DNA from 2 places in the Flavobacterium endoglycinae genome. Region 2 is predicted to be linked to the other one. Evidence: riboswitches for the same ligand, from Rfam matches in the RefSeq annotation. Region 2 holds a riboswitch; the other holds the start of a gene.
The links. Region 2 has a riboswitch for cobalamin ahead of J0383_RS00760 (TonB-dependent receptor). Riboswitches for the same ligand answer to the same signal wherever they lie in the genome.
Positions count from the first base shown of each region.

Region 1: another riboswitch for cobalamin. It lies ahead of J0383_RS15515 (TonB-dependent receptor plug domain-containing protein); the one in region 2 lies ahead of J0383_RS00760 (TonB-dependent receptor).

Region 1 is NZ_CP071448.1:3,499,294-3,505,013, forward strand. It holds gene J0383_RS15500 (RNA polymerase sigma factor) at 1-31, opposite strand, end outside; gene J0383_RS15505 (S41 family peptidase) at 203-1,675, shown strand; gene J0383_RS15510 (YncE family protein) at 1,742-2,794, opposite strand; gene J0383_RS15515 (TonB-dependent receptor plug domain-containing protein) at 2,800-4,653, opposite strand; cobalamin riboswitch at 4,682-4,880, opposite strand; gene cobC (alpha-ribazole phosphatase) at 4,947-5,480, opposite strand; gene J0383_RS15525 (adenosylcobinamide-GDP ribazoletransferase) at 5,465-5,720, opposite strand, start outside.
Region 2 is NZ_CP071448.1:182,249-187,968, reverse strand. It holds gene J0383_RS00770 (hypothetical protein) at 1-1,337, opposite strand, end outside; gene J0383_RS00765 (T9SS type A sorting domain-containing protein) at 1,390-3,204, opposite strand; cobalamin riboswitch at 3,808-4,007, shown strand; gene J0383_RS00760 (TonB-dependent receptor) at 4,020-5,720, shown strand, end outside.

The DNA.
Region 1 (5,720 bases), 2.2 Mb from region 2:
TAACTAATTCTATAAACACATTCTGGTTCATAAATTAAAGGTTATTCGTTAGCGTTATATAGTCAAGACGAGCCACTATTATTTTTGTTACAGCCAAAATTGTTTTTTTATAAAAAAAAAGAGAATAAACATAAGACTGTTAAAACTAAAGGTAGTATTTTTACGTTAATACTCTAAAGCACCAAACCAAAATACAGTTTATATGAAAACAATTTTAAAGAGTGTATTACTTTTGTTTCTGTTGGCATTTTCTTTACAGTCCTGCGAAGATCAGGATGATGTAGAATCTCCTGCAGACTTACAGATAAATGATTTTATATGGAAAGGACTGAATCAGTTTTATTTATGGCAACCAGATGTTCCTAATTTAGCTGATGATCGTTTTAGTACACAAAATGACCTTAATTCTTTTTTAAGAGGTTATTCTGATCCAGAAGATTTGTTTCAGAATTTATTATACAAACCTATCAGTAAATTTCCAAAAGGGCAGGCGGTTGACCGTTTTAGCTGGATTGTAGAAGATTACAGCGTTTTGGAACAAGAACTTCAGGGAACTTCTAAAAATGATGGCGTTGATTATAGATTAAGCTATAAACCAAACAGTACAACAGAACTTGTAGGTTTTGTGCGTTACATTCTTCCAAACTCTTATGCTTCAGCCAAAAACATTAAAAGAGGTGATTTGTTTACTGGAGTAAACGGAACACAACTTACGGTTTCAAATTACCAGTCACTTTTAAATGCTGACAGTTATACGCTGAATATGGCAACTTATGACGGAAGTACTATTAAAACAAACGGAGTTACTGTTCCGTTAGTGAAAACTACTTTAGATGAAAATCCAGTATTTATTAATAAAGTGATAGTTTCTGGAAGTCATAAAATTGGTTATTTAATGTATAACGGATTTTATTCTAATTATGATGCACAGCTTAACAGTGCTTTTGCCTCTTTAAAAGGAGAAGGAATTACGGATTTGGTTTTGGATTTACGATACAATGGAGGAGGTTCAATCAATACAGCAGCACGTTTGGCAAGTATGATTACCGGACAATTTAAAGATAAGATTTTTGCTAAAGAAAAGTGGAATCCTAAAGTGAACGAGTTTTACGAAAATGAAGATCCAGAATCGCTAAATGTTAGATTTGTTGATAAAATTGATGGCGCGGCAATCAACAGCTTAAACTTAAATAAAATTTATATTATTACAACTGACGGTACGGCTTCTGCGAGCGAATTGGTAATCAACGGACTTGTGCCTTATATTTCTGTTATTCAAATAGGAGAAACAACAGTAGGGAAAAATGTAGGTTCTGTTACTTTATATGATTCTCCAACTTTTGGAAAAGCAAACCGAAACTTGAACCATAAATATGCGATGCAGCCATTGGTTTTGAAAATTGTGAACGCAAATGATTTTGGTGAATATACAGATGGTTTAAAACCTACTTACGAACAATTAGAATACATAACTAATATGGGGGTTTTGGGTGATGCATCTGAACCATTATTAAATCTTGCAATTTCAAAAATTACAGGTTCAGCTGCAAAAAGAATACAACAAGATCGTAAAGAAGCTTTACAAACCTTTACGAATGTTAAAGCAATGAATGGTATACGCAATCAGATGTATCTTGAAAAAGCTCCGGAAGGACTTTTAAAATCATTAAAATAAAAAAAAAGGCTTTCAGAAATGAAAGCCTTTTTTTTCCAAAAACTAATAAACTAATTCTAAAACAAATTAATCATTAAAATAGAAACCGTTAGTACCAATTCCGGTAGTTAACGTTTTCTGTAAATCTCCATTTAAACTGTAGATGTATGCTTTTCCATCTGCTGTAAAGCTTCCATCAGCCATGTATATACGATTGTTGTTAACTGCAAATCCATATAAGTAACTTACTGGTGAAGTAAGAATTGGAGTTGTAGAAGGTGTTGCGGCTGTTAAGTTCATTACATAAGCAGATTTATTAACTGTATAATAAATTTTGCCATCTTCAATATCCATGAAAGAAGCACCGTCTAAGCTTTCAGGGAAAGTAACATTAGAAACAGATTTGTCTGATAATTTTACTTTTACAATTTCACTTCTAGCGCCATAAGGACCTCTTAAAATATATAAAGTTCCGTTCTCTTCTTCGATGCAATCAGCATTGTAACCTACTTCGATTGGAGCTTCTAATGTCTTTGTTGCAATATTTACAATTAATAATTTGCTGTTGTTATATGGTTCAGTGATGTATAATTTGCCATCTTCTAAAACTAAACGGTTGGCCGTAGCATTTAATTGAATTTTAGACTCAACCGTATTGGATGCTAAATTGATCACGGCCACATAATCATCAGTATTTCCATTTGGATTTTGTTCTGGTTTATCATAGTCAAAGTACGTGTTTGCATTTGTTACATAGGCTTTTCCATCCTTAACAACACCATATCTTGGATTAGCAAGTCCGCTGTCGATTTTAGCGATTAATTTAAAAGTGTAACGGTTTACTACATTAATAACATTTGAACCACCTGCAATGATATAAGCTCTATCTCCGTCGAAAAAGATGTTTTGAGCAAATTTTCCAAGTAAATCAGTTGGGTTTGCTGCTGAGTAAATGTCTTTTACAAAAACATTTAAATCGTTGCTTGCAAATGAAACAGTTCCTTGTCCTGTGCTTCCTTCATTTAAAATAAAAAATCCGTTGTCGTATTCTCCTTTTGATGTATCATTATCGTCATCGCTCGAACAAGAAGCAAAAAAGCTAATGCACATTGCTATTAAAAGTAATTTACTAAGTTTCATAAATATTAAAATTTTAGAGTTAAATACACGTTGAAATTGGTTCCGGGCATAGGTCTGTCTTCCAGACTTTCATAATTCTCATTAAAAAGATTTAGAACTTGAAATCCGAGTTTAAAGGAATCCAAAAATTTAAAATCATAGTCGATCCCGATATTTGAGATCATATAATCTTTTACAATTTCGTTTGGATCATTATCGGCTCTGGTATAAACAAAACCATTGTATAAAAATTGATAGTATGCCGAGATTCTGTTTCTAGAATAAGCAACAGAAGCGGTTGCTTTGTGGAATGGAACGAAAAAAAGCTGTTTTTCGGTTTCTTCATTTTTCGAAACGGTATAAGCATAAGATGCGTTGGCACTTAAATGATTTTTACCATATTGTTTTTTCCAGCTTACCAAAGTTTCGGCTCCATAACTATTTACTTTATCGGTGTTTTGAGGAGACCAAATACCACTTGATCCTGGAATCCATTGCAGTAGATCTTTTATTTTCATGTAATAAAAGGTTTGTGTAAGCGAAATGTTTCTGAATGTAAAAACGTTCCCAATTTCAGCCTGATAAGAACTTTCAGGTTTCAAATCCAAATTTCCTCCTGGTTCCCAATATAAATCATTGTAAGTCGGAATTCTGAAATTTCGAGATACATTTAGTTTCAAATTATATAACGGACTAAATTGATAAGAGGAACCTAATGAAAATAACAGCGGTGATTCATAGTTATTTGTAAATTCTTTTCTAATACCAAATTCATTTTTCCAATTCGCCCCAATATCTTGTTTTACCAGTAAAGATGCAGAACTAATTTCGCGAACATGATCTCCAAAACTTGTTCCGTAGCCTTTGGTTCTATTATAATCTACAATACCATTTATCTGAGTAGTTTTAAAAAGAGTATATCCTAAATCCAGTTTGGTGATTAAACTTTCAGTATTGCCAGAGCTGTAATAGTCTTTCGTATTATCGGCGTAATATTTATAGTTTTCGAATATGTAAGCCGTTTTGAAATTGGTTTTAAATTTTCCGAAATCACCATCGTATTCTAATAAACTTCGATTAAAACCATTCACATATTTGCTTTTAGTTTCACTTTCTGTTACTAAAGATGTATTTCGATCTGTATTTGAAGTCTGACTGTACAATTTTAGAGTGTTTTTATCGTCAATTTTATACCCCACATTAGCACTCATAGTTATAATATCGTATTGGCCGTTTTGGTTCCAGCGCTGTTCGCCACGCCAAGTATAACGGTTTAGATATTTATAATCGTTTGTAGAACTATTTTTGGAAAAACCAACCTGTGCGCTCCATTGCTTATTAGAAATGTTGGTTTTATAATTTATTCCAATTGTATTAAAACTTCCGTAGTCTAGTTTTAGGGTATTCTCAAAACGATTAGAAAACAACAAATCGTTATTTAGGTGTACAGTTCCTCCAATCGCTCCACTTCCATAAATAACACTTCCGCCTCCGGCTTTTACACTCACAGAATTATAATCAGATCCTGAGATCGTATTAAAATCCGTGCTTCCATTCATTTGTGAATTAATGTTGATTCCGTTCCAGATAACTGCAGTTTGCGAAGAAGTCGTTCCGCGAAAAGAAACTGTAGAAAGCATTCCGCGTCCGTATTCTTTGAAATAAAGCGTAGAATTAAAGTTTAGTAAATCAGTCAGTAAAGCTTCATTTTTATTGATGATGGAATCATTCAATTTTAAAACCGACTGCGAATTGGAGTATTTTTTCAGATTAGAATCAGAAACAATAATTTCTTTCAGTTTGGTAATAGAATCGTTCTGCGCCGAAGTTAATTGGCACAACACAAGGAATAAAAAAGCAAAACGTAACCTTAAAATCATAATTTCTACACTCTTTTTCCCGAGAGCTCGATATTTTGTTATAAAGGCAGGTCTCCTGGCTTGCGTTTTGTTGTTTACCTTCCCATTCGCCTGAGCGAGCAGTGGCATCGTAGTTTACAACAAACATTCGTTTAGAACTAAGCTTACAGTTGCGGGTACAGCTCAAGATTTTACTTGATTCCCTTTTAATGTGTTAATAAAACACAACCTTAAATTTGCAGCAAAGATAAAATTAAAAATATTGATTATTCAAATTTCTTTTGCGTTTCGTATAAAATTATAAATTATTAGCGCTAAATTTCAATTTTTATAACTTGTCCAAAATCTACTTTATTCGTAAAAGCATTTTTTAAGGGCAGTGAAGTCTGATGGCAAATGATGCTTCGGATTATTCCGGCATGTGCGACAATTATGACTGGAACATTTGTTTTTGCAATTTTATCAGATAAAAAATCGCCAACTCTTCCGTGTAATTCTACAAAAGATTCTCCATTTGAAACTTTAATGTTTACAAAATCTTCCATCCAAGGATTGAGTTGTTCCGATGGAATTTCATCCCATTTTTTCAATTCCCAATCGCCAAAATTCATTTCTTTTAAACGTTCATCTTCCTGAAAAGAAATCGTTTTGATATTTTCCTGAATATGTTTGGCTAAAATTACACAGCGTTTCAACGGACTTGTAAAAATCACGGCTTCAGATGGCAGTTTAGAAATGATACTGCCGAATATGTTTTCAAAAGGTTCTGCAATATCAACATCAGACTGACCATAACAAATTCCTTTTTCGCAGATCGTTTCGGTATGGCGCACTAGATACATTTCCATATAAAAAGAAAACTTAAGTAATATATGACTTCACAAACTTGCTGTGTAGCGCCTAAACAATCGCCAGTGTAACCGCCAATCCATTTTTGAAAATAACGTGCCAGACAATATCTTGTAATGAAAACAGGAAGTAACGCTAAAAGAATTTTATAATTAAAGTAGGAGAGTGCTGCCAAAGGAATCAATCCAAACAAAGAAGAACCAAGAACTTCTTTCCAAGTATGTTTTTTGGCAATAGGT
Region 2 (5,720 bases):
TATATTTTATACTGGCTTAAAACACTTCCGTTTTTAGCAATATAAATGATATAGGTTCCCGCTGCAGGTACTTGAAAAGAGATAGATCCTGTAATTTGGAAGATTCGTTTCTTTTTTCCTAGATATTTAAGCCTGTTTGCTGCATCAGTTGTAAATCTAAATAAATTAGAATACGTGGTAGTAGGTGTTCCGCTTCCTACTTTTACGATATCACTAGGATTGGCAGTGTTGAAAGCAACTGAAAGTCCATTACCAACAGGATAGTCCATTGCGAAATCTCCTGTCGCACTGGCATCACTTTCGGTTGGGATTCCAGCAGATCTAACATTCCAGCTGTTGTTGAAATTAAACCCTGTATATGATCCTGTGGTGTATCCTTTTACATATCCAGCTGTATTTGAACCTGTAAAAACTACTGATTCCAGAACAGCATCTCCGGTAATGCTTAATCCGCTGGTAGAAACATCAAAACCAATTGCTGTACCGTCAACTTGGCTGAAACCTCCTTGTTTTTCTACTAATGTAAAAGTTCCGGTTAATTTTTCGTAAGTTCCGGTATTATTACTGAACCAGCCTAAATTGCTTAAGAGTAATTGTGTGATATTATTATACGTAATACCATTTGTGTTTCCGGTATATTGAATAATACTTAGAAATACCAAACCAAATCCAGAAACGGTTCCCACACTGGCTGAATTGGCTACAACAGAATCTCTAAAAATCAGGTTTTCTGTTGCTGCACCGCTAAGGTTAAAAACGCTTCCTGTTGCAGCACGAAGCGTAACTGATTTAATACCTCCGCCCGTTGAACCTTCAAAAATGTTTCCGGTAGCTCTAAAAATTACATCCTCATTTGGGTCAAGACCTTGTATATAAGCGTTATTTAGATCTATTGGAAAGTTAAAAACGATGGTACCGTTTATTTCATACAGTGTATTGGTATTCAGAACATATTTTGATCCTCCGCCCGCCGCCAATTCTGCTGCTAGAACTACGGCTAAATTATCAGTACTTTTAATACGTTTAAAATTTAATCTAGGACTAACACCGCTGTTAATGGCCACCCATGAAGAGGTTCCTGAGGAGTAGAAATAAAAAGCTTTTAAATCGGTATCATAAACTAATAATCCGTCTGCAGGAGTAGCAATTGCAGTTCTTTGAACCGTGGTCATACGTGGTGTAAGCATTCCTTGTGTAGTAGAAGTAATATCCAATACAGAACTTGCATTTGGAGTTACAGTTCCAATTCCGATTTGTGCATGAGATGCAAATGAAAAAAGAATGAAAAAGAATGCTAGGAATGTTTTGAAGTCTTTAGGTATATACTGGTTTATCATAGCTTTTAATATTAGTTAATAGGTCGATTAAGGTTGTAGCTGTATTTGATAGTTAGTTTTTTGAATTGGTAATAATTATCTTTTGTGATATCTTTTCGTTATCTGAAGTTAAAAAGGCGGCGATATAAATTCCGTCGCTTAAACCAGATGTAGAAAACGCATAGTTTTGTTCGGCTCCTAGATTGTCTTTAAACAATACCACTTTACCAAGCATATCGTATAATCTAAACGATTTAAAGTTTGTAGATTCAGGATTTGAAGCTCTTAAAACCTGATTGGTGTTATCTTGACTAATATAGAAGTTTGATTTCGTTGCTTCACCAACACCAAGTGTAGAATTGGTAAAGGTAATTTTGAAGCGGTCAGTGTATACACCAGGAGCAACTGTAACTTCATAACTTCCATTTTTTAAGTCATGATACGAAGAATCCAATTCATCGTAGAGGTAAATATTTTGAGTGTTGTCAAAGTTGACAACTATAGGAGCAGAAAATTTAAAAGTAGAACTTGTTTCTGCTTTTACAATAAGTGGAATTCTTTTAGAAGTATCAAAATTTACTCCCTGTATGATATAATTTCCTCCTTCCAGCCAAAAGTTAGCATCATTAGGAAGTGCCGAATCCATATTGAGCGCATCAAGTCCTCTGTCAACCCCATCAGTGGCTTCTGGTAAAAAAGCCAATGCAAGCTGTCTTGTAAATTGGTTGTTGATGATGGTATTTATTCGAATATGAGGAATTTCCTGAACTTCTTCTTCAGCTTCATTTTCGGTATTTTTAGAAGTGGTTTTGGCCGTAGTTTTATCTTTTGCAGGTTTGTTAAACTGCGACAATCCTGAACCTTCTTTGTAAAAAATACGATATGAATTTCTAAAAGTAACCGTTCCGTTTATAACACCGTTTATTACGAAACCTTGTCCGATAGGCGAATATTTTCGTTGAATCGAAAGTCCCGAAGATGGTCCGGTAGTATTCACACTTCCGTCAGGATTGTAAGTATTAAAAGTGGCAGGAACGTAAATACCATTTGAACCTAACGATCCCGGAGAATAACTTCCGTAACCACCTTTGTAAGCTGTTAAAAAATGTGAATTTACAGTTTTATCCTGTTCCCAAAAATAGGCGATTCCGGTGCAGGCACTATTTAGCGGATCTAATAAAAAGGCATTTAAATGAAGCGCAGAAGGATAAGGATTTCCAGTAAGGGTAGAAGCATTGGAAGCGCCCACAGTTACGGTAATATTTCCGTCGTTTGGTTTTCCTCTAAAATCATATCTCTGAGCACCAGTTCCTCCGGGATTATTAGCACCGCTTCCTTCAGGATTTGTAGCATCTGAGCCGCTGGTTCCTTTCATGGTAAAACCTTCTCCAGGCGCAATTGTTGTATTGCCCGCTACCTGAACCCATTGCGAATAATTATTAGCATTGGTCAATTTATAAATCCAATACGAGGCAATCGCTAACGGATTTGAGGTTCCATCATAATTTCCTAATGACAGAATTGTAGCAGGAGTAGACGCTGTAGAAGTTGTAGGCCTGTTTAGAAGTGTAATTCCAAAGTTATTGTTTCCGGTAGATGAGGTGTTAATACCAACTGGAGAGCACCAATAATTGTATTCGAAATTATCTGAAGTTCCTTCTTGATAAACCGATATGGTTCCCGTTCCGGAATTGGTTGAAGTAGCAGTGGTTCCCTGTACAAGCTGAGAAAGATTTCGCAGATACAGATTTGAATTAGCAGCGAGATTTATATTCTGACCCACGTACAAAACCTGATTTTGAACGTATACAGGAGTGCTTGCGCCAACATATATTTGTGAAAAAGCTTGTATGGAAATCAGAATAAAAAGGAATGTAATTTTTTTCATAAACTTCATTTTTATTTTAGAATATACTTTAGATAGTAGAGATGATAAGGCTTAGAAATATGGTTTTTTTAGAAGCTTAATTTTATATTTCTTTTTAAGGACAAAAATGCCGAATAGGATTCCGGCAGCAAATAATATTCCTTCCAGTTCATTTATGGGAAGTCCCGGTGGATTAGGCCCCGTTGGAGGATTAGGTAAACCAGGCGGCGGCGGAGTCTGAGAAAAAACGGAAAGGGAAAACAAGAGGATTAGGCATATAATTCTTTTCATTTTTCATTTTTTATGTTAGGGCATATTTTAAAAAAACGATTTAAATGTTTTTAGACTAAGGCTCATAAAGATTACTAATCTTACAGATTTTACCTTTCTTTGGAAATCATGTTTAACAAATATAAAATTTAAACTCGTATAATTCTTACAGTATTTTTTTAAATTATTACATAATTCCCATGTTTTTAGGTTGTTAGACATGATAATTATGTAACTTCTTACGGAAATGCCTGCTTTTACGGTATTTTGGACTCTTTCAAAATTTCTTTTGATTCTACATAAATAAACGATAGGAAAGTGGAAATAGTAAAACGTTTTTTAAAAGATAACCCTATATTTGCTCCAGATTTTGGTCTATTTTTTATTTAGAAGAATAGTTAAAAGGGAATCAGGTGTAACTCCTGAACAGACCCGCTACTGTAAGTTCTATTACGTCTTTAAACGACACTTATGCCATTGTTCGCTTACGCGGATGAGAAGGCTGTTTTAAAGATGGAACAAGTCAGGAGACCTGCCAGAATCATATAGTTTAAAACTTTCGTGGTATGAAGTGGAAAACAAAGAAATTACCGGCTGATATACAGCGGGATTCTTTTCTATGGTTTTTTATATCATCATCATCAGAAAGTTGGTTTAATTCAACAATGATGTACAATTTTAAGAAAACCTTTTTCACCGCTTTTATTTTATTGATTCCTGTTTTGCTTCACTCTCAAACGTCGGCTGATAGTTCTCGGGTTTTAAAAGAAGTAGTTTTAAAAACGAAACCCTATCAGGAAGTTATTCCTGTACAAAGCCTTTCGGGTGTTTTGCTCGAAAATCTGTCGGCTCATAATGTGGCAGATGCGCTTCGTTATTTTGCTGGAACACAAATAAAAGATTACGGCGGAGTGGGCGGACTCAAAACTGTTGATGTACGTAATATGGGTACGCATCATGTGGGTGTTTTTTATGATGGTATTCAGCTTGGAAATGCACAGAATGGAGTAACCGATCTTGGGAAATATTCGTTAGACGATATGGAATCACTTACGATGTATAACGGACAAAAAAGTGAAATTTTCCAGTCGGCAAAAGACTTTTCAGCGGCATCTACAATTTATTTACGCACTAAAAGACCTGTTTTCAGCGGAAGCAAAAAATCAAATCTGCTCGTTCGTTACAAAACTATGTCAATTGATTACCATGATCCTTCTTTGCGTTGGGAACAAAAACTGAGCGATGATGTAAGTATGAGTGTCAGCTCTGAATTTATTAAATCAAATGGTCAGTATAAATTTAGATACAAAAGAAAAAATCAGGACGGAAGCACGGCTTATGACACTACAGCAACGCGTTGGAACAGCGATATACAAGCGCTTCGTTTTGAATCTGGACTTTATGGAAAAATTAATAATGGCTCTTGGGATGCCAAAGTGTATTATTATGATTCTGAAAGAGGAGCGCCGGGTGCTATTGTAGAAAATAAATTTAAAGATGGATTCAGACAGTTTGACAAGAATTTATTTACTCAGGCTTTTTTAACGAAAGATGTTTCCGATAAATATAAATTTCAAATCAGAGGTAAATACGCATACGATTACACTCATTATATCGCTAGAGATACCACACAAGTTTTAGGAGAACCTGTAACCGAAGGAGCGCAATCTGACGATAGTTATTATCAGCAGGAAGTGTATTTTTCGGCAGTAAACATGTACAGTATTTTAGAAAATTGGGATGTTTCTCTTTCCACTGATTTGCAATACAATAAATTAAATGCCACCAGAAGGGGAATTCAAACTCAGTTTTCTTTTCCACAGCGTTATACTGCATTATTTTCATTGGCAAGTTCCTATCGATATGACGGATTTAAAGTTCTTGGAAGCGTTGTGGGTACTCGTGTAATCGAAGAAGTTCGTTACAATGCAAAACCGCCTAATAAAACCGAATTTACGCCTGCTTTGTTTCTGGGTTATACACCATTTAAGCAATATGATTTTAATTTAAGAGCGTTTGCAAAACGCATTTTCAGAATGCCTACTTTCAATGATTTGTATTATACAATGATTGGTTCCAGTACTTTACGACCGGAATATATGAATCAGTACGATGTTGGTTTTACGTATAACCTGCCTTTTAAAGAAAGTTTTTTAGACAGACTTTCAATTCAAGCCGATGCGTATTACACGAATACCAAAGACAAAATTGTCGCTGCACCAACCGGAAATCTTTTCCGCTGGATGATGACCAATATAGGGCAGGTG